Regions from separate parts of the Devosia sp. CN2-171 genome, predicted to be linked through region 2. Evidence: predicted binding sites of a transcription regulator. Region 2 holds the regulator's gene; the other holds the start of a gene.

Region 1 (10,252 bases), 1.9 Mb from region 2:
GGAGAACTTCGTCGAGCAGCCCTACTCAGATATCGTCGGAACAATCGCCCAAACGGCTCCGTCCGAGATGCGGCCCTCAGGGGCCAACCGCTTCTATCTTTTCACCGACCTGATCGAGAACTCCCCTAACATCCCGGGCAAGGACTTCTTCTCGATCAAGAACAGCAAGCTCATCACCAAGGTTACCGAACAGCGGCTGCTGCCGTCCCTGACGGGTGCCGACGTCAGGGTCTTCGGCGTTGGCCGGAGCGGCAAGCCCGATCGGCCTCCGCTCGATCCCCAGCTCCTCAAGAAGCTGACGGAGTTCTGGGAAGCGTATTTCGACGCAGCCGGCGCCCACCTGATCATTCAGCAGTCGCTCGGCGCGATCAACTGAACCAGTGAAAAGGGCCGCCCCATCGGGACGGCCCCTCCTCTAGCCATGGCTGGCCGAATTACTGCGCGGCCGGCAGGGTTGCCGCCCAGGCATCGAATTCCGCCTGGTCGAGCTGGCCGTCCTTGCTTGTGTCCGCCGCGTCGAAGGCCTCCTGGGTCAGGTCAGGCCACACCACTTGCGCCTCAGCAAGGCTGACCCCCGCGCTCGTGTCGGTATCGACCGAGGCGAAGGTGACGGCTGCGGCCTGGGCGAATGCCGCCGTGGAGAGGCCGATGGCTGCAACGGTGATGAGAAGCTTCTTCATGGAGTTTAGTCCTTCCATGTGAGGGTGTGCGACATCGGTGGCCCGATGACGGTGGCGGCTTCAATGCCGTTCACGAGGACCAGACTAGGGAAGAATGTGCCCGCAAACCGACCGGAAGACGGCCCGCACGCGCCCATTTCCTGATCATTTCTTGGGCGTTGAGAACAAGGATTGAACAGGGAACCGACCCGCCCGCAGCGGCGTTCAGCCTCGTTTTGACTAGCGCCAGTGCCGAATGAGCGGACCGTCCGCACCGCCGACCGGATCGGTCTTGGGCACTGGTACGCGCGCAATATTGTGGTCAGCATGCGGGCGCTCGCCGGGCTGCCCGCGCAGCAGGTCCCAGTCCTGCCCGAGCGGGTAGCAGCCGACGACCAGGAAATCGCTGCTCGAATCGAGCCGCCGATGCGCCACCCCGGCAGGAATGATGATCACATCGCCCGGCTCGACATCGAATTCGCGCCCCTCCGGGCCACCCAGCATCAGCCGGGCCGAGCCGAGCACGACACCCAGCGTCTCATGCGCTGTCGAGTGATAGTGGTGGTAGGTGAAGATCGATGCCCGCCAGGCCGGCGGCCAGCCATTGGCAGCAAACAGCGCCTCCATCTGCTCCGGGCTGGCTGCGCCGCGGGGCAATGCTTCTTCGTAGAACAGCAGCGGCAGGCTGCTATTGGGAAACGTCCCGTCGTCGTAAAACCGCTCCGCCCGCAGGCGATCGATGTTTGCGACCATCTTCCTCCTCCGACCAGTTGCCCGGAGAAGTGGCCCGGCGCACTAAGCTAGAGCGTGCACTGCCCAACGTCTCCGGAGTCCATTCCTTTCTTCAGCGACGCCATGCGCTGCGCCGAGGTACCATGGGTGAAATTACGCTCCGACACCTGCCCGCGCGTGAGGGTATCGTCGCCGATGGCGTTCGCCGCGTTGATCGCCTCTTCGACATCGCCCTGCTCGAGATAGTTCTGCTGCTTGACATAGTTCGCCCACACGCCGGCGTAGCAGTCAGCCTGCAGCTCGACGCGCACGGAATAGGCGTTCTGCTCCTCCTGGCTCATCGTGGCGCGGGCCCGGTTGAACTCCGGCAGCACGCCGGTCTGGTCCTGCACGGCGTGGCCGATCTCATGCGCGATCACATAGGCCTGGGCAAAGTCGCCCGGCGCGCCGAACTGCCGGCGCAGCTGATCGTAGAAGCTGAGGTCGATGTAGACCTTCTTGTCGTTCGGGCAATAGAACGGCCCCGAGGCCGATTGCGCCACGCCGCAGGCCGACTGCGTCGCGTCGGTGAACAGCACCACCTTCGGCGGCACGTAGGACAGGTTGTTCTGCTGGAACACCTCGGTCCAGAGGGTCTCCGTATCCTTGACCACCACGCCGACGAAATCCGCGAGCTCGTCCTGGCCGGCGCTCGACGGCGGCGGTGCGTATTGCTGGCTGGATGTCGTAGTCGTGCTGCCGCCACCCGTCAGCATATCCAGCGGGTTCATTCCCAGCAGCAGCATGATACCTACGACGACGACGATCCCGACCAGCCCGAGCCCGCCGCCAGCACGCCCCGTGGGGATGCGCATGCCGCCACCTGGCATGCCGAAGCCGCCGCGAGACCCACCAAGGCCACCGCCGCCCTGGCTGCGCCGGTCTTCGACATTCGAGCTACGCTCGCGCCCCTGCCACTTCATCTCAATGCTCTCCGACTGACGCTGACTTTCTTCTTATCATAAGGCGCGGCGTGGCAAACCGGTTCCTCTTTGCCGGCCTCTATTCGCTCGTTGACCAATTGGTCAAAACATCATCAGATGCCGCAACCCGTCATTGCACCGTCACGCTGGCGGGAGATCAGAAGGCCGCATCACATGCGGCAGACGGCAGTTGCGGCCGTCCCCAGGAGCGAGGTCAGGAAAAGTTGCAGACTTTTCCGGTTCGACCGCGCGGCAAATGAAACCCGGGAGCGGGGCGCTTCTTGCCGCGCCTCCCGCTTCCGCAGCAGAAAGCTCAGGGAGACTTCCAGTCATGAATTATCACAACGGCATTTCCCGCCGCGCCTTCCTTGCCGGTTCGGCGACGCTTGGCGCCGCCGTGGTCCTCCACCCGTTTGCCGTCCAGGCGGCCGCCGGTCAGGCCCATCTGCGCATCATGGAAACCACCGACCTGCACGTCGCGGTGTTCCCCTATGACTACTACGCCGATGCCCCCAACGACACGCTCGGCCTCGCCCGTACCGCCGCGATCATCGATTCGATCCGCGCCGAAGCCGGCAACTCGATCCTCGTCGACAACGGCGACGTCATCCAGGGCAACCCGATGGGCGATTACATCGCCTACGAAAAGGGCCTCACCAACGAGCCGCATCCGATCATCGCCGCCATGAACACGCTCGGCTACGAAGCCGGCACGCTCGGCAACCACGAGTTCAACTACGGCCTCGAGTTCCTCGATGCGGCCATCGCCGCTGCCAACTTCCCGATCGTCTCGGCCAACCTCGTCAAGGGCGAACTCGGCGCCGATCCGCTCAGCGACGCGAGCTACATCGCGCCCTACAAGATCGTCGAGAAAGAGATCACCGACGGCGCCGGCACCAAGAGCATCGTCAAGCTCGGCTTCATCGGCTTCCTGCCGCCCCAGATCATGACCTGGGACTCGAGCCACCTTGCCGGCAAGGTCAACACCCGCGACATCGTCGAGACAGCCAAGGCCTATGTGCCGAAAATCCGTGCGGAAGGCGCTGACCTCGTCATCGCTCTCTCCCATTCCGGCATCGCGGCCGACATCGGCATCGGCGAGAACGCCTCGCTGCAGCTCGCCGCAATCGACGGCATCGACGTCGTCTTCACCGGCCACCAGCACCTGGTTTTCCCGAACTCCAAGGACTTCGAGGGCGTCGAAGGTGCCGACCTCGAAAAGGGCACGCTCTCCGGCAAGCCCGCCGTCATGGCCGGCTTCTGGGGCTCGCATATGGGCCTCATCGACCTGCTGCTGGAAAAGTCCGACGACGGCAAGTGGTCGATCGTCTCCCACACTTCCGAGGCCCGCCCGATCTCGGAGCGCGTCGATGGCAAGGTGAAGCCGCTGGTTGAAAGCGTCGCCACCGTTCTCGCCGCCGCGCAGGACGATCACGACGAGACCCTCGCCTATGTCCGCCGCGCCGTGGGCGAGACCGCTGCCCCGCTCCACTCTTACTTCGCGCTCGTCGCCGACGATCCCAGCGTGCAGATCGTGAACATCGCCCAAAAGTGGTACATCGAGCAGATGCAGAAGGGCACCGCGTGGGACGGGCTGCCGATCCTCTCTGCTGCTGCCCCGTTCAAGGCCGGTGGCCGCGGCGGCCCGGACTACTACACCGACGTCCCTGTCGGCCCGGTCGCCATCAAAAACGTCGCCGATCTCTACCTATACCCCAACACCATCCAGGCCGTGGTCATCACCGGCCAGGACGTCCAGAACTGGCTCGATCGCTCGGCCGGCATCTTCAATCAGGTCGCCGCCGGCGCCGCTGACGCCCCGCTGATCAACCTCGATTTCCCGTCCTACAACTTCGACGTGATCGACGGCGTGACCTACAAGATCGACCTGACCAAGCCGTCGAAATACGGCCCCAAGGGCGAGGACCTCGGCATCACCGAGAGCCGCATCATCGACCTCCAGTTCGACGGCAAGCCGATCGACCCGGCGCAGAAGTTCGTCGTCGCCTCCAACAACTACCGGGCCGGCGGCGGTGGCAGCTTCCCCGGCCTCGGCCCCGACAAGATCGTCTTCAAGGGTCCCGACACCAACCGCGACATAATCGTGCGCTACATCGTCGAGCAGAAGACCATCCAGCCGGCCGCCGACAGCAACTGGTCGCTCGCCCCGATCGGCGCCACGGTAATCTTCGAGACCGGCCCGAAGGCTGCCGATCACCTCGCCGACGTCACCGCGGTCAAGATCGAGTCCACCGGCCACACCAACGAAGACGGCTTCGGCCAGTACCGTATCACTCTCTGAACCCCTGGAGCGGCAGCCCCGCGGCTGCCGCTCTTGACTTAATCCGTTGAGCGGATTTGGCTTCCGCCCCTTGGCCATACGTTTCTGTGCAGGGATTCGATGGGAGCCACCCCACAAATGGAAGTCCTCCTCAAGGAGGCCGATATCACGCTGAACGGGTCCCGCTCCTGGGACCCGCAGATTCACTCCGAAGAATTCTGGACTCGCCTCTACGGCCAAGCAACCCTTGGTCTGGGCGAGGCCTACATGGACGGCCTCTGGGACGTCGAGGACATGGCCGAGTTCTTCAACAAGGTGCTGTCCTCCCGCGTACCGGAAGGCCTCAGGCTGACGCCCAACCTGATCTGGCAGATCGTGCAGGCGCGCTTCCTCAACATGCAATCCATCCCGCGCTCACGGCGCGTCGCTGGCATGCATTACAGCGAGACCGAAGCCTACAAGGCCTCCCTCGACAAGCGGATGACGGGCTCATGCGGCTACTGGCCCGAAGGCGTCACCAATCTCGATGATGCCCAGGAAGCCAAGCTCGACCTGGTCTGCCGGAAGATCGGCGTACAGCCGGGCCAGCTCGTCTGGGACATCGGCTGCGGCTGGGGCGCCTTCATGGGCTTTGCCGCCGAGAAATACGGCGCCCACTGCGTCGGCGTTACCGTCTCGCCCGACCAGGCCGCCTATGGCCGCGAACGCTACCAGAACCTTCCGGTCGAGTTCCGCGTGCAGGACTATCGCCAGTTCGACGGCAAGGCCGACCATGTCGTCTCGATGGGCATGTTCGAGCATGTCGGCCACAAGAACTACCGCGCCTATTTCGAGAAGGCCCGGCAGGTCATCAAGGACGACGGCCTGTTCATGATGCACACGATCGGCAGCCAGTGGTCTACCGAGACCATCGAGGCCTGGCTGGAGAAATACATCTTCCCCGGCGGCGTCATCCCCTCGATCGCCCAGATCGGCAAGGCCATCGACGGCCTGTTCACCGTGATCGACCTGCACAACATCGGCCCGCACTACGACAAGACGCTCTGCGCCTGGTACGAGAATTTCGAGCGCAACTGGAAGAAGGACCGCACGCCCGAGGAAGAGCGCTTCTTCCGGCTGTGGAAATACTACCTCCTCTGCTGCGCCGGCGGCTTCCGCTCAAAAGTCCTTCAAGTCTGGCAGTTCGTGCTGTCCACGCGCGGCGTACCGGATGGGTATGTGACTCAGCGCTAGCGGCGGGACGAGCCGACACCTTGGGTGCGGGGGAGCCTCCGTCGAGCACTGAGCATTCTCGCGATGCGGCCTTGCAGCGCCACGATACCATCGGGCCATGAACGCCCGATTCTCATTGCTCGTCCTCTTCGCGTTGCTCGTCGGCGGCGCCGTCTATCTCTGGCTGCAGCCCTCAGAGCAGGTGCCCAACCCACCCTCGGTCGAGACCACCACGACGGCACCGCCTCCCGGCCCTATTTCAACGGCTTCCGAGCAGTTCCTCATCCTCGCCGCGAGCTGGGAACCGGCCTTCTGCGAAGGCGCACGCAACAAGCCGGAATGCGCCAGCATGGGCAAGACGCGCTTCGATGCCAGCCACTTCTCCCTCCACGGCCTCTGGCCTCGCGACGAGTACTGCAGCGTCCCCAGCACAATCGAAGAGCTCGACCGCAACAGTCGCTGGCAGCAACTGCCGCCGGCCAGCCTGCCCACCGAGCTGCAGAAGACCCTGAACCAGGTCATGCCCGGCACCCGATCGCAGCTCGAGCGCCACGAATGGATCAAGCACGGCACCTGCTACGGTACCGACGAGGCTTCGTACTGGGCCGCCGCCACCGCCCTCCTCGCCCAGCTCAACACCTCCCGGGTCCGCGACCTCTTCGCCGACAGCATCGGCAAGCCCCTGACCCAGGCAGAAATCCGCACCGCCTTCGACGATTCCTTCGGCTCCGGCGCCGGCCAGCGCGTCCGTATCGCCTGCGAGGACGACGGCGACCGCCGCATCATCTCGGAGATCACCGTCGGGCTCTATGGCGCCGTGGACGACAAGACCCGCATGTCCGACCTGATCCGCGCCGCCCGCCCGACCGATGGCGGCTGCGATGGCGGCATCGTCGATCCCGTTGGCCTGCAATAAGGAACTTGTTTACCGGCCGCGTTCAGCCGGCCTCAATCGCTGCCCGCTAGGCTCCCGCCACAATCCGCGGGGCCCGCTATGACCAATTCCCAGTTCGCACTCGACATTTCCGGCCTCCGGAAGAGCTTCGACCGCCCGGTCGTTGTCGATCTCGAGCTCAAAGTGCGCGCCGGCGAGTTCTACGCCCTGCTCGGCCCCAACGGCGCCGGCAAGACCACCATTCTCCGCATGGTCGCGGGCCTTCTCAAGCAGGATGCCGGCTCGATCTCGGTCCTCGGTATCGACACCGCCAAGGACCCGGTCGCCGCCAAGCAGATCGTCGCCTGGGTGTCCGACGAGCCCATGGTCTACGACCGCCTGACCCCGCTCGAATATCTCGAATTCGTCGCCGGCCTCTGGCGCATCGATGCCCGCGAAGCCGAGCGCCACTCCAACGAGCTGATCGACTGGCTCGGCCTCCGCCCGCACGCCAACGAGCGTTGCGGCGGCTTTTCGAAGGGCATGCTGCAGAAGGTCGCGCTCGCCGGCGCCCTCGTCCACGATCCGCGCCTCATCATCCTCGACGAGCCGCTCACCGGCCTCGACGCCGGCTCGGCCCGGCAGGTGAAGGACGTGCTGAAGCAGAAGGTCGCCTCCGGCGTCACTGTGATCATGACCACCCACATCCTCGAAGTCGCCGAGCGCATGGCCGAGCGGATCGGCGTCATCAACCACGGCCGCCTCGTCGCCGAAGGCACGCTTGCCGAACTCCGCACTCGCATCGGCCGCGAGACGACGCTGGAGGAAATCTTCCTCGATCTCGTCGCGCAGAAGGAAGCCGATCTCGCCACCGAGGCCGCCGCCTGATGAGCGCGCTGCCCGCCACCCTGCCCTGGTTCGCCGCCCACGAGTTCCGCCTCGCCTGGCGCGACTGGCTCGCCATGATGACCGCCGGCAGACGCGTCCGCGGCATCGTCCTCTTCGCCACCCTCGCGCTGTTCTACGTCGGCCTCCACCTCCTCACGAATGCGCTGATGGCGCCGTGGATCATCGCCGGCATCGCCCCCGACAAGTCCACGCTCGTCACCGTCACCGGCACCGGCTTCCTGTTCTGGACCGTGATGCTGAGCCAGGCCCTCGAGTCGATCACCCGCGCCTATTACTCACGCTCCGATCTCGACCTGATCCTCTCGTCCCCCGCCTCCTCGGCCAGCGTCTTCGCCGTCCGCACCAGCGCCACCGCTTTCGGCACGGTGCTCCTCGCCTGCCTGCTCGCGAGCCCGATCATCAATACGCTCGTCGCCCATGAAGGCCTGAAATGGCTCGCCGCCTACGGTGTCCTCGCCGGCCTCGGCGCACTCGCCGCCGCCCTCTCGGTGCTGGTCACTATCGGCCTCTTCCGGACCATCGGACCCGCGCGCACCCGCCTCGCCGCGCAGATCATCGCCGGCATTGTCGGCGCCGGCTTCGTCATCGGCATCCAGGCCGTCGCCATCCTCAGCTTCGGCAACATGGACCGCTACGCGGTGATGCAGTCGCCCGAGTTCGTCGCCGCTGCCCCGGCCGTTGACAGTCTCGTCTGGCTCCCCGCCAGCGCCGCCATGGGCGATCTCGGCGACATGCTGCTGGTGCTCTTGATCGGCTTCGGCGCCCTGGCGCTGGTCATCCGCTTCACCTCACGAGGCTTCGCTCAGCACGCCATCGCGGCTGCCGGTGTCTCCGCCACTCGTGTCCAGCAGACCGCCTCGACCCGCCCATTCCGCAGCGCCAGCCAGCGCCACGCCCTGCGCGTCAAGGAATGGAAGCTGCTTCGCCGCGACCCCTGGCTGCTGAGCCAGACGCTGATGCAGATCCTGTATCTGTTCCCCCCAGCGCTGTTCCTCTGGATCTCCTACGGCCAGAACGCCGGCACCTACGTCGTGGTGATCCCGGTGATCGTCATGGCCGCTGGCCAGCTTGCGGGCGGCCTCAGCTGGCTCGCCATCTCCGGCGAAGACGCGCACGATCTCGTCGTGACCGCGCCGATCCATCCGCGCGCCGTGCTCATCGCCAAGATCGAGGCGGTGACGATTTCGGTCGCCGTCATCTTCGCGCCGATCCTCCTCTGCGTCGCAATCGCTTCGCTTAGCCTCGCCTGGATCACCGCCGCCTTCGTCGCCATCTCCGCCGGCTCGGCCACCGCCATCCAGCTCTGGTTCCGCGTCCCCATGCGCCGCGCCATGTTCCGTCGCCGCCAGGTCGCCTCACGTATCGCGACGATCAGTGAAGCCCTGAGCTCGATCATGTGGGCCGGTGCAGCAGTGCTCGTCGCCGGCAACCAGTGGATCGCGATCCTGCCGGCCATTCTTGCGATCGTCGTGCTGGCAGTTGCCTACGCCATGAGTCCCAAGGGCAAGCGGGTCTAGTGCTCGCTGCCCGCCGGGGCGATCCACGCAACGACAAGCGCCAGCATGGAAACAAGCGCCCCCACTGGCCCAAGCCAGACGAGGCCGAGGTTCTCGAGCACCAGCCCGCCGACCACGGCAGATAGCGCGCCCCCAAGGTTCATCGCTGTAAGGTTCAGCGCTGCCGAGAGCTGAACCGACTTCGCCGAGAGCGCCGCGAGTCGATGCAACTGCGGCGGCATGAACCCCCAGGCAACCGCGCCATACACCGCCATGAGCACGAGGTAGGCCGGAGCCACCAAGGCTTCAGGCAACAGTGGCAACAGTGGTAGCGCGACCAGCAGCGCGATCATGATGCCTCCCAGAACGAGGCCCGTCTGCTTGCCGCCGTACCGATCGGCTAGCCTGCCGCCAATGTGGTTGCCAAAGATGGAGCCGCAGCCGAATGCCAGGAGAACAACAGGCATCCACGATTTGTCGAGGCCAAGGAGATTCGTCGTCACCGGCGCAAGGAAGTTGAAGAAAGTGAAGCTTCCCATCACTGCCAGGCCCGCCGCCAGCAGCACCAGCGGCACGCCAGGCACTTTCAGCACGCTCAGCCGCTCCCGCAGCGTCCGCGTGTCGCCATGGATATCGTCCGGCAGCCGCATCCACATCGTCGCCGCCGCGACAATCGCGATCATGCCCAGCCCGACATAGGCGACACGCCAGCCGAACGTATTGGCCACAAGTGCCGCCAGCGGTGCGCCGAGCGCCACAGCTATCGAGCCACCCATCACCACCGTGGAAATCGCGCTGCCGCGCTTACCCGGCGCCGCCAGCGCCACCGCCGTCGATTGCGCCGTGGAGGTGAACATCCCGGCGCCGACGGCGAGAAACGTCCGCGCCCCGAGCAACAGCAGATAGCCCGGCAGCAGCCCGAACAGCAGCGCCATCGCCCCGAACAGGAACTCCGCGCCGGCGACGACCGTCCGACGATCCACACGCCCGAATAGCGTCGCAAAGATCGGCGTGCCGATCCCATAAGCCAGCGAGTAGACGAAGATCAGCCAGCCCGCATCGGCAACGCTGATCCCGACTTCGGCCGCCACATCCGGCATGACGACGACAACGAGAGAACTCTCGAC
Region 2 (10,252 bases):
TCGATCATCTCGAAGGGCTACACGTCCTTCGTCCAGACCTCGATCACCGTGCCGGTCGAGTTCAGTGCCGAGATCATCGACAAGGACAACGAGCGCGCCACCAACCCGCGCGTCCTCATCTCGGCCAACTACCCCGTTGTTGCCCGCAATGCCCTGGCCAAGGCGCTTGGTATCTCACCCGACGACAAGGCGGCAATGAAGGAAGTCTCGAAGTTCATCTCCGACGGTAGCCGCGCCGTCCTGCGCCAGATCGTGGTCAGCGATCCCTCCGTGATCGGCACTACGCGCCCGGTCACGCTGCTTGCCACGGCCGATATCGATAGCGCCAACAAGGGCCAGATCGACCTCAACGTCGCCGAGGTCAATCGCAAGGTCTCCGACCAGCAACTCGCCTGGCTCGACCAGCTCAGGGCCGAGGGCGCCATCTCGACGCCGTTCAACTGGGGCCTGCTCACCTTCGGCGCCTCCTCGCGGCCGGAGACCTCCGGCCTCGGCGTCGCGCTCATCGGCTCGTTCTACATGATGGGCATCGTGCTGCTCTGCGCGCTCCCCATCGGCGTCGCCGCCTCGATCTATCTCGAGGAATTCGCCAAGAAGAACCGCTTCACCGACTTCATCGAGGTGAACATCAACAACCTCGCGGCCGTGCCCTCGATCGTCTTCGGTCTCCTCGGCCTTGCGGTGTTCATCAACTTCTTCGGCATGCCGCGTTCGGCGCCGATCGTCGGTGGCCTGGTCCTCACCCTGATGACCCTGCCCACCATCATCATCGCCACCCGCGCCGCGCTGCGCTCGGTGCCCCCCTCGATCCGCTCTGCCGCCCTCGGCATCGGTGCGTCGAAGATGCAGATGGTGTTCGACCACGTCCTGCCGCTGGCGACGCCCGGCATCCTCACCGGCACCATCATCGGCCTCGCCCGTGCGCTCGGTGAGACCGCGCCGCTCCTCCTCATCGGCATGGTGGCCTTCGTCGCCGACGCCCCGACGACGCCCTTCGATCCGGCGACCGCGCTGCCCGTCCAGATCTACATGTGGTCGAACGAGGCCGAACGTGCTTTCGTCGAACGCACTTCGGGCGCCATCATCGTGCTGCTCGCCTTCCTCGCCCTCATGAACATCATCGCCATTCTGCTGCGCCGCCGCTTCGAGCGTCGCTGGTAAGCCAAATCACGGATGAACCACATGACCACCGAAGCCTTCGCTGCCAGCTCCGCTCCCGCCTCGATCCCCAACGCCCCGCCCAAGATGCGCGGCGAGAAGGTCGGCGTCTTCTACGGCGAGAAGCAGGCCCTGTTCGACGTCGATTTGCAGATCGAGCAGTTCAACGTCACCTCGCTGATCGGCCCCTCGGGCTGCGGCAAGTCGACGTTCCTGCGCTCGCTCAACCGCATGAACGACACCATCGACGGCTGCCGCGTCACCGGCAAGATCAGCCTCGACGACGACGACATCTACGATCCCTCGATCGACGTGGTCGAGCTCCGCGCCCGCGTCGGCATGGTGTTCCAGAAGCCCAATCCGTTCCCGAAGTCGATCTACGAGAACGTCGCCTACGGCCCGCGCATCCACGGCATCGCCCGCAACAAGACCGACATGGATGAGATCGTCCATTCGTCGCTGCGCCGCGCTGGCCTCTGGAACGAGGTCAAGGACCGCCTCCAGGAACCGGGCACCGGCCTTTCCGGCGGCCAGCAGCAGCGCCTCTGCATCGCCCGCGCCATCGCGACGCGTCCCGAAGTGCTGCTGATGGACGAGCCGTGCTCGGCACTCGACCCCATCGCTACCGCCGTCATCGAGGAACTGATCGACGAGCTGCGTGAGAACTTCACCATCGTCATCGTCACCCACTCCATGCAGCAGGCCGCCCGCGTCAGCCAGAAGACCGCGTTCTTCCACCTCGGCAAGCTCATCGAGGAAGGCAAGACCGAGGACATCTTCACCAATCCGCGCAACAAGCAGACGCAGGACTACATCACCGGCCGTATCGGCTGACGTCAGGAGCGCTTGCAGGTTTCCGGTTCGGAAGCGCGACCACATATTAACTCGGAGCCATTCGGCGGCTCCCGGCCGGCGAACGGCTCCAGACAAGGACTCGACCACCATGGCGACCACGCTGAACGAGCATATCGTCACCTCCTACGAGGACGAACTGACCAACCTGAACACCGCCATCTCCGAGATGGGCGGCATGGTCGAGCAGGCGATCACCGAAGGCGCCGGCGCGCTGCTGAAGCTGGATCACAAGCAGGCCCAGGATGTCCGCCTCTTCGACAAGAAGATCGACGACATGCAGCAGCGCATCAATGATGCAGCCGTTTCGATCATCGCCCGCCGCCAGCCCATGGCCGCGGACCTGCGCATGGTGGTGACGGCCATCCAAGTGGCCAACGATCTCGAGCGCACCGGCGACATGGCCAAGCAGTTGGCCAAGCGCGCCCTGCAGATCGAGTCGCTCAGCCTCGCGCCGAAATTCTACAACGGCGTCAAGCACATGAAGGAGCTGGTCGCCCGCCAGCTGCAGACCGCTCTCGATGCCTACCTCACCCGCGACAGCAAGGCCGCGGTGGATGTCTGCTCGCGCGACGACGAAGTCGACGCCATCTACAACTCGCTGTTCCGCGAACTCCTCACTTATATGATGGAAGACCCGCGCAACATCACGCAGTGCACCCACCTGCTCTTCTGTGCCAAGAGCCTCGAGCGCGTCGGCGACCACGCGACCAACATCGCCGAAGCCGCCTACTATCTCGAGACCGGCCGGCACCTCGGTGCCGAAGAACAGCAGCGTCAGCCCCGCTAGGATAGACCGAGATGAGCGCAACCATCCTGATCGTCGAAGACGAAGACGATGTCGCCGTGCTGCTGCGCTACAACCTCGAAGCCGAGGGCTTTCGCGTCGCCACCGCCGCATCGGGTGACGAAGCCGTTGAGCGCATCCGCGACGGCGTGCCGGACCTGATCCTGCTCGATTGGATGCTGCCTGGCCTCAGCGGCATCGAACTCTGCCGCCGCTGGCGCGCCCGCGAGGAAACCGCCCGCACCCCGATCATCATGATCACCGCGCGCGGCGAGGAAGAAGAACGCGTCCGTGGCCTCGCCACCGGCGCCGACGACTATGTGGTCAAGCCTTTCTCGATCCCCGAGCTGCTCGCCCGCATCAACGCTCTGCTCCGCCGCTCGAGCCCGCAGCTCGTCACCGCCGTGCTCAAGGCCGGCGACCTCGAGCTCGATCGCACCAGCCATCGCGTCCGTCGCGGCGGCCGCGAAGTGCACCTGGGCCCGACCGAGTACCGCCTGCTCGAGTACCTGATGCGCCACCCGGGCCGGGTCTACTCGCGCGAGCAACTGCTCGACGGCGTCTGGGGCAACGACGTCTATGTCGACGAACGCACCGTCGACGTCCATGTCGGGCGCCTCCGCAAGGCCATCAACCGCCACCGCGACGCCGACCCCATCCGCACCGTCCGCGGCGCCGGCTACGCGTTCGACGAGCGGTTTGCAGCACTGAGCTGAGGGACGGCGCGTCGGGTGCCCTCTCCGCCGTGGCGGCCCTGCCGGCCTAAAGTCGCTCCGCTGGAGCGATCTTGCCTTCGGCTCGACTCGAAGCCCATCAAAGAAGCATCAGTCAGGTCTCCCTCCCCCTTGTGGGGAGGGTAGCGCAGCTCGGCGAAGCCGTAGCGAAGCTGGGGTGGTGGTGAGCCGCACGCACCGCCCTCACGATTCTTATCCTCCCAGCTCCAATCCGTGCGATTCTCTCCCTCGTCCGCTGCACCGAAGCGAGATCATGACGAGTGGTTGGTGCGGTGGAGATTGGGTGATGGTGGAGTCGTTCGCCATCAGGCCGAAAGCACGACGGCATGATCCGGTTCGCCGGGGACGCCGCTAGCACGCGGGAGCCGTCCGATGCGGGATGGCTCGAAGGGACAAGGCTGCCACGCATGAGGCAGCCGCAGAGGCGGGACGGTATCCGGTGGATTCCGGCCGTTTGCAGCCGGCAGGTTCCTCGCGATGCGGCACGGGATGCGCCCGAGCCATCGTGCCATACGCCCAAAACCCCGATCGGCCGGCGAGGCGTGAGCCTCACTTACATTGCGGACTACCCGCGAGGGGCAAACGCCTCGCCGGCACGTCGCTTCATCTCTCGAAGGGAGATGCGTTCTATGAAAACTCCGACGCCTCTGGCGGTCGGACGTATCAGCACGCCCTCCGTTTCCCAACGTTTCCAGCCTGTCCAAGATTTCACCCAGCTTACCAAGCTCTAAGGCGACATCGCTGCCGGCCGTTCTTATGTGTGAGGCGGGCGAATGGGCATTGAGGTGACGTGATGAAGCGCTGGATAAAGTGGATTGTGCTGGTTGTGCTGCTGGGTGGTGCCGCAGCGGGCTGGCTGGTTTATGGCGCGCCCGCCAAGGACGAAGTACCGCGCACGACTCCCGTGGCGCGTGGCGATGTCGAGGAGACCGTGCTCGCCACCGGCACGATCGAAGCGAGCTCGCTGGTCAGCGTCGGTGCCGAGGTCTCCGGCCGCATCAAGATGCTGAACGTCCAGCTCGGCGACGACGTGAAATCCGGTGATGTTATCGCCGAGATCGATTCTCTCAACCAGGAAAACGCGGTCAAGGCCGCCCAGGCCTCGCTCGCCAATATCGAGGCGCAGAAGGGCGTCAAGGCGGCCAGCCTCGCCCAGGCCAAGGTTGCCCTGACGCGTGCCGAAAAGCTCAATCCGGACAAGCTCGTCTCCGACGCCGACTTCCAGGCCGCCCAGCTTGCCGTAGAGACCGCCGAAGGCGACCTCAAGGCCATCGACGCGCAGATCCAGCAGGCACAACTGAGCGTCGAGTCGGCGCAACTGGACCTCGACCGCACGAAGATCGTCGCCCCTTCGGACGGCACCATTGTCGCCGTCTCGGTGGAGGTCGGCCAGTCGGTCAATGCCTCCAATTCCTCCCCGACCATCGTCAAGATCGCCAACCTCGACAAGATGGTGGTGAAGGCCGAGATCTCGGAGGCCGACGTGCCGCGCGTCCAGCCGGGCCAGAAGGTGTATTTCACCATCCTCGGCGACCCCGACACCCGCATCGACGCCACGCTGCGGGCTATCGAGCCGGCCCCCGAATCCATCGCCGATGACTCAACCAGTTCGAGCACATCGACGGCCATCTACTATAACGGCCTGTTCGACGTGGATAACCCGGACCACAAGCTGCGCATCTCGATGACCGCACAGGTCACCATCGTGCTGCAAGACGCCACCAACGTCCTGACCATCCCGGCCTCGCTGCTGAGCCCCAGAATGCGCGACGGCAGCTACATCGTACCTGTCTGGGACCAGACCGCCGAGAAGGTCGAACCGCGCAAGGTTTCGGTCGGCCTCAACAACAAGGTCACCGCCGAGATCACCTCCGGCCTCGACGAAGGCGACCTCGTCGTCACCACCGCAGCGACCACCGCCATTCGCCCGACGGGCGCGGCCCGCCAGGGCGGACCGCAGAACGTCCTCGCCGGCGCCGGCCCGCCGATGATGATGATCCGCTGAGGTTCCGGCTATGACCGAACCGCTTATCTCCATCAAGAAGCTCCGGCGCGAATTCCCGGCCGGCGGCGAGAGCATCACCGTACTCCGGGACATCGACCTCAGCATCGAGGCCGGCGAGATGGTTGCGATCATGGGCCAGTCCGGCTCGGGCAAGTCGACGCTGATGAACGTTCTCGGCTGCCTCGACAACGGCTGGACCGGTGAATACCACCTCGCCGGCCGCGATGTCGCGAAGCTCGCGCCGGACGAAATGGCCGAACTGCGCCGCGAGCATTTCGGCTTCATCTTCCAGCGCTACCAGTTGCTGCCCGATCTCGACGCGCTCGAAAATGTCGAAGTCCCCGCCATTTATGCCGGAGCCAAGCGGACCGAGCGGCGCGAGCGCGCGCATCGCCTGCTCGATCGGCTCGGGCTGGCCGACCGCCTGACGCACCATCCGAACGCCCTTTCCGGCGGCCAGCAGCAGCGCGTCAGCGTGGCGCGCGCGCTGGTCAACGGCGGCAACGTCATCCTCGCCGACGAGCCGACCGGCGCGCTCGACTCCCGCAGCGGCAAGGAACTGCTCGGCCTGCTCAAGGAGCTGCACGCCGAAGGCCATACGATCATCATTGTCACCCACGACGCCGCAATCGCCGCGCAGACCGAGCGCATCGTCGAGATCAGCGACGGCGTCATTATCGCCGACCGGCGCAATGAAGGCGCGTCAGCACCGGCGCGTAAAGCACCAGTGGAGATCAAGCGGGTGCCGCGCTGGCGCGAGGCGCTCGATCGCGGCTTGGAAGCGCTGCAGATGGCGGTGCGCGCGCTGTCGAGCCATCGCCTCCGCACCTTCCTCACCATGCTCGGCATCATCATCGGCATCGCCTCAGTGGTGTCGGTCGTCGCATTGGGGCAGGGAAGCCAACAGACCGTGCTCGATCGCATCAGTTCGATCGGCACCAACACCATCAATGTCCTGCCCGGCGCCAGCGCGGCCGACCGGCGCCGCGATGCCATCCGCACGCTTGTGCCCGCCGATGCCGCCGCCATCGCGGCGGAGGACTATGCCGACAGCGTCACGCCGCAGGTCTCGAGCAATGGCGCGGTGCGCTATCGCAGCGTCTCCGCCAATGCCCAGATCCAGGGCGTCGGCTCGGACTACTTCCGTGTCAACAACCGCTCCTTCGTCGACGGCACGAACTTCGATGCCGACAGCGTCAGCGAGCTCGCGCAGGAGGCGGTCATCGACACCACGGCCCGCGACACGCTCTTCACCGATGGCGAAGAGGCGGTGGGGCAGGTCGTGCTCGTCGGCAATGTCCCGCTCCGGATTATCGGCGTCGTCGAAGCGAGCACCAACAATTTCGGTCCGCAGTCGAACGCAATCAGCATCTGGATGCCCTACACCACGGCTATGTCGCGCATCCTCGGCCAGAGCTGGCTCTCGACCATCACCGTGCGCGTCGCCGACAGCGCCGATGTGACCGAGGCTCAGGCCAAGATCGAAGCTCTCCTGATCCAGCGCCACGGTACAGTCGATTTCAGCCTCCAGAACACCGACACCATCCGCGAAACCATCCAGTCGACCTCTCAGACTCTCTCACTGCTGATCTCGGCCATCGCCGTGATCTCGCTGGTGGTCGGCGGCATCGGGGTGATGAACATCATGCTGGTGTCGGTGCGCGAACGGACCCGCGAGATCGGCGTCCGCATGGCCGTCGGTGCCCGTCAGGGCGATATCCTGCAGCAGTTCCTGATCGAAGCGGTGCTGGTCTGCCTGATAGGCGGCACCATCGGCGTGCTGCTCTCGCTCGGCATCGGCTTCGGCGTCGAGAATCTGGTGAGCGGCATGACCTTCATCTACTCGCCCACGACGATCATCGCCGCCTTCATCGCCTCGACAGTCATCGGTGTCGCCTTCGGCTTCATGCCCGCGCGTTCGGCGGCCCGGCTCGATCCCGTTGTGGCACTGGCGAGCGAGTGATCACCAGACGCCCGGCACCCAGCGGAAGCGGACCTTGCGCATGTACTCGGCATAGCCCGGCAGTTCCTCGCTGAGCGTCTGTTCCTCGGCCAGGGTGCGGAGCGCCAGGGCGACGATGCAAATGAGCGCCGGGATCACCGCAACAGCCGAGCCAAGCGCGAGCGCGGTGCCGATTCCAAGGGCGGCCCCGCCGACATAGCCGGGGTGCCGAACCATCGCATAGGGGCCGCTCTCGACGACCTTATGCCCGCGATCGGTCTGGATGCGAATGGTGAGTTCGAAATGCCGATTCACGCCCTGCGCCCACGCCGTCAGCCAGAAGCCGCCAAGGAACACCAGGTACCCCAACCAGATAATCCCCACCGGCAGTTGCCACCACGAAAACCGAAAATCGAGCCCGGCCACGGGCAGGATCGCCGCCATCGAAGTCAACGTCACCGCGACGAAGGCCAAATCCCAAGGCTTCGTCCCCGCTTGCGGCTTTCGCCTCACGACGAACAGCTCGGGGTCGACCCGCCATATATAGACCATCGCAACCACACAGGCGGCCACGAACAAGGCGAGATACAGCCACGCTTGCGTCCAGCCCAGCTTTCCCGCGGGCCACAACAGCAGCAGCGCCATGACGATAAGGGTGCCAGCAAGCGAACCGAGCGACCTGAATTCGTCCGCGCCGAAGCTATGATGGGTCGTGTCAGCCATGGCGACCTTCCCTGGAAGAGCTTCGATTTTACTCCCGCGGACCCGTCGATGTCACGTCAATGCTGTGACCTGCCAAGCATGAAAAAGGGCCCGAACCTTGCGGTTGGGCCTCTTCTTCCTCAGTGCTGGTGCGACGGGTGGTCGTCGAACTCGTGCGGCTTGAAGTGGTAGTCAGCGGAACAGAACTCGCACACCACCTCGATCTCACCGTCGATCACCATGTCCTCGCGCTCTTCGGGCGAGAAGTTGTCGCGCAGCATCGCTTCGATGCGCTCGGCCGAGCAGGTGCAGCGCTCTTCGAGCGCGATCGGCTCGAACACCCGCACGCCCGGCTCGTTGAACAGCCGGAACAGCAGGCGCTCGGCGCTGAGGTCCGGGTCGGCGAGCTCGTCGTCGGCGACGGTTGAGAGGTACGCCCGCGTCGTCGTCCACTTGTCGTCTTCGACGAAGTCGGGGTCGGCAGTCTCGGGGTTGTCGAAATTGCCGTCGCCCGGCAGATCCGGCATCACCGACTGGCCGTGCGGCGGCAGGAACTGCACCAAGGCGCCACCGGCCCGCCAATGCGGGCCCGCCGTGCCGCGCACCGAATGCTGGGCGACCGCCAGCCGGACCAGCGTCGGGATCTGCTCGGACTGCTGGAAGTAGGTGTGCGCCACGTCTTCGAGCGTGCCGCCATCGAGCGCGACGATACCCTGATAGCGCTCCATGTGCGTGCCTTGGTCGACGGTCATGGCGAGGTGGCCCTTGCCGAGCAGTTGCGCCGGTGAGGTCTCGCCGCGCTGGATCGCCTGCATCACCGCATCGGCGTCGAAGCGCGCGTAGCCGCGCAGGCCATCGGGCGCATCGAGATCGACGACGATCAGATTCACCGGCCCGTCGGTCTGCGTCTGCAGAATGAACCGGCCCTCGAACTTCAGCGACGAGCCGATCAGCGCGGCAAGCACCACGGCTTCGCCGAGCAGGCGCGCGACCGGCTCGGGATAGTTGTGGCGGTTGAGAATATTGTCGAGCGCAGCGCCGAGCCGGACCACGCGGCCGCGGCTGTCGAGCCGGTCGAGGGTGAAGGGCACCACGACATCATCGCCCGATTCCGGACGATCGAGGCCGTAGGTGCTCATGTCAGTCTGCGTCATCATCCAAACCCGATCTCGCGGAGCAACACCGCTCCTCCTTGGGGACCGGGTTCCGCGCCTTACATCATAGTGCGCATCAGATTGGCAGAACGGCTAGATGTTCTGCCGGTCCTGGCCCAGGGCCCAGCACAGGATCGCCTTCTGGGCGTGAAGCCGGTTTTCGGCTTCATCAAAGACCACCGATTGCGGCCCGTCTATGACCTCGTCGGTCACCTCGTCGCCGCGATGGGCCGGCAGGCAGTGCATAAACAGCGCGTCCTTGTCGGCAAGTCCCATCAGATGGGGGTTCACCTGGTAAGGTTTCAAGGCCCTGCGGCGCTCAGCAGCATCGGTGTCGCCCATCGACACCCAAGTGTCGGTGATGATGAGGTTCGCGTCCTTCACCGCCTCCTCGGGATCCTCGATCAGGCGGACCAACGGGCCTGCCTTCCTGATGTCGGCGAGGAGGTCCTTTTCCGGCGCGTATTCCTCCGGCACGGCGATGGTCAGTTCGGCCCCGAACAGTTCGGCAGCGTTCACCCAGCTGGCCAGCACATTGTTGCTGTCGCCGACCCAGGCGACCTTGGCGCCCTTGATGTTGCCGCGGTGCTCTTCGAAGGTCATCACGTCCGCCATAACCTGGCAGGGATGGGCGCGGCGGGTGAGGCCGTTGATCACCGGCACCGTCGCCGCTTCGGCGAGATCGAGCAGATCCTGATGGGTCAGGATGCGGATCATGATTGCGTCGACATAACGCGACATGACGCGAGCCGTGTCGGCCAGCGTCTCTTCGCGGCTGAGCTGCATTTCCTGGCCGGTAAGAAAGATGGTCTCGCCGCCGAGTTGTCGCATGCCGACATCGAAGCTGACGCGGGTGCGGGTCGACTGGCGCTCGAAGATCATCGCCAGCACCTTGTCCTTGAGAAGCTGCGGGCGATC

What was found. Region 2 encodes PhoB, which activates phosphate uptake and scavenging genes when phosphate is short. Its sites were predicted from a motif close to TGTCATNNANCTGTCAT; they were not measured.
Region 1: a site for PhoB is predicted at 2,482-2,498, ahead of ACOYW5_RS00455 (bifunctional 2',3'-cyclic-nucleotide 2'-phosphodiesterase/3'-nucleotidase). Genes of this name have one in related genera too.

Annotation. Positions count from the first base shown of each region.
Region 1 covers NZ_CP186479.1:79,606-89,857, reverse strand. The annotation lists gene ACOYW5_RS00475 (hypothetical protein) at 1-376, shown strand, start outside; gene ACOYW5_RS00470 (hypothetical protein) at 435-680, opposite strand; gene ACOYW5_RS00465 (cupin domain-containing protein) at 900-1,412, opposite strand; gene ypfJ (KPN_02809 family neutral zinc metallopeptidase) at 1,460-2,353, opposite strand; gene ACOYW5_RS00455 (bifunctional 2',3'-cyclic-nucleotide 2'-phosphodiesterase/3'-nucleotidase) at 2,685-4,655, shown strand; gene cfa (cyclopropane fatty acyl phospholipid synthase) at 4,773-5,867, shown strand; gene ACOYW5_RS00445 (ribonuclease T2 family protein) at 5,965-6,762, shown strand; gene ACOYW5_RS00440 (ABC transporter ATP-binding protein) at 6,841-7,608, shown strand; gene ACOYW5_RS00435 (permease) at 7,608-9,146, shown strand; gene ACOYW5_RS00430 (MFS transporter) at 9,143-10,252, opposite strand, start outside.
Region 2 covers NZ_CP186479.1:2,014,025-2,024,276, reverse strand. The annotation lists gene pstA (phosphate ABC transporter permease PstA) at 1-1,161, shown strand, start outside; gene pstB (phosphate ABC transporter ATP-binding protein PstB) at 1,174-1,992, shown strand; gene phoU (phosphate signaling complex protein PhoU) at 2,102-2,800, shown strand; gene phoB (phosphate regulon transcriptional regulator PhoB) at 2,812-3,513, shown strand; gene ACOYW5_RS09995 (efflux RND transporter periplasmic adaptor subunit) at 4,325-5,536, shown strand; gene ACOYW5_RS09990 (MacB family efflux pump subunit) at 5,547-7,499, shown strand; gene ACOYW5_RS09985 (methyltransferase family protein) at 7,500-8,201, opposite strand; gene ACOYW5_RS09980 (Hsp33 family molecular chaperone) at 8,321-9,319, opposite strand; gene argF (ornithine carbamoyltransferase) at 9,428-10,252, opposite strand, start outside.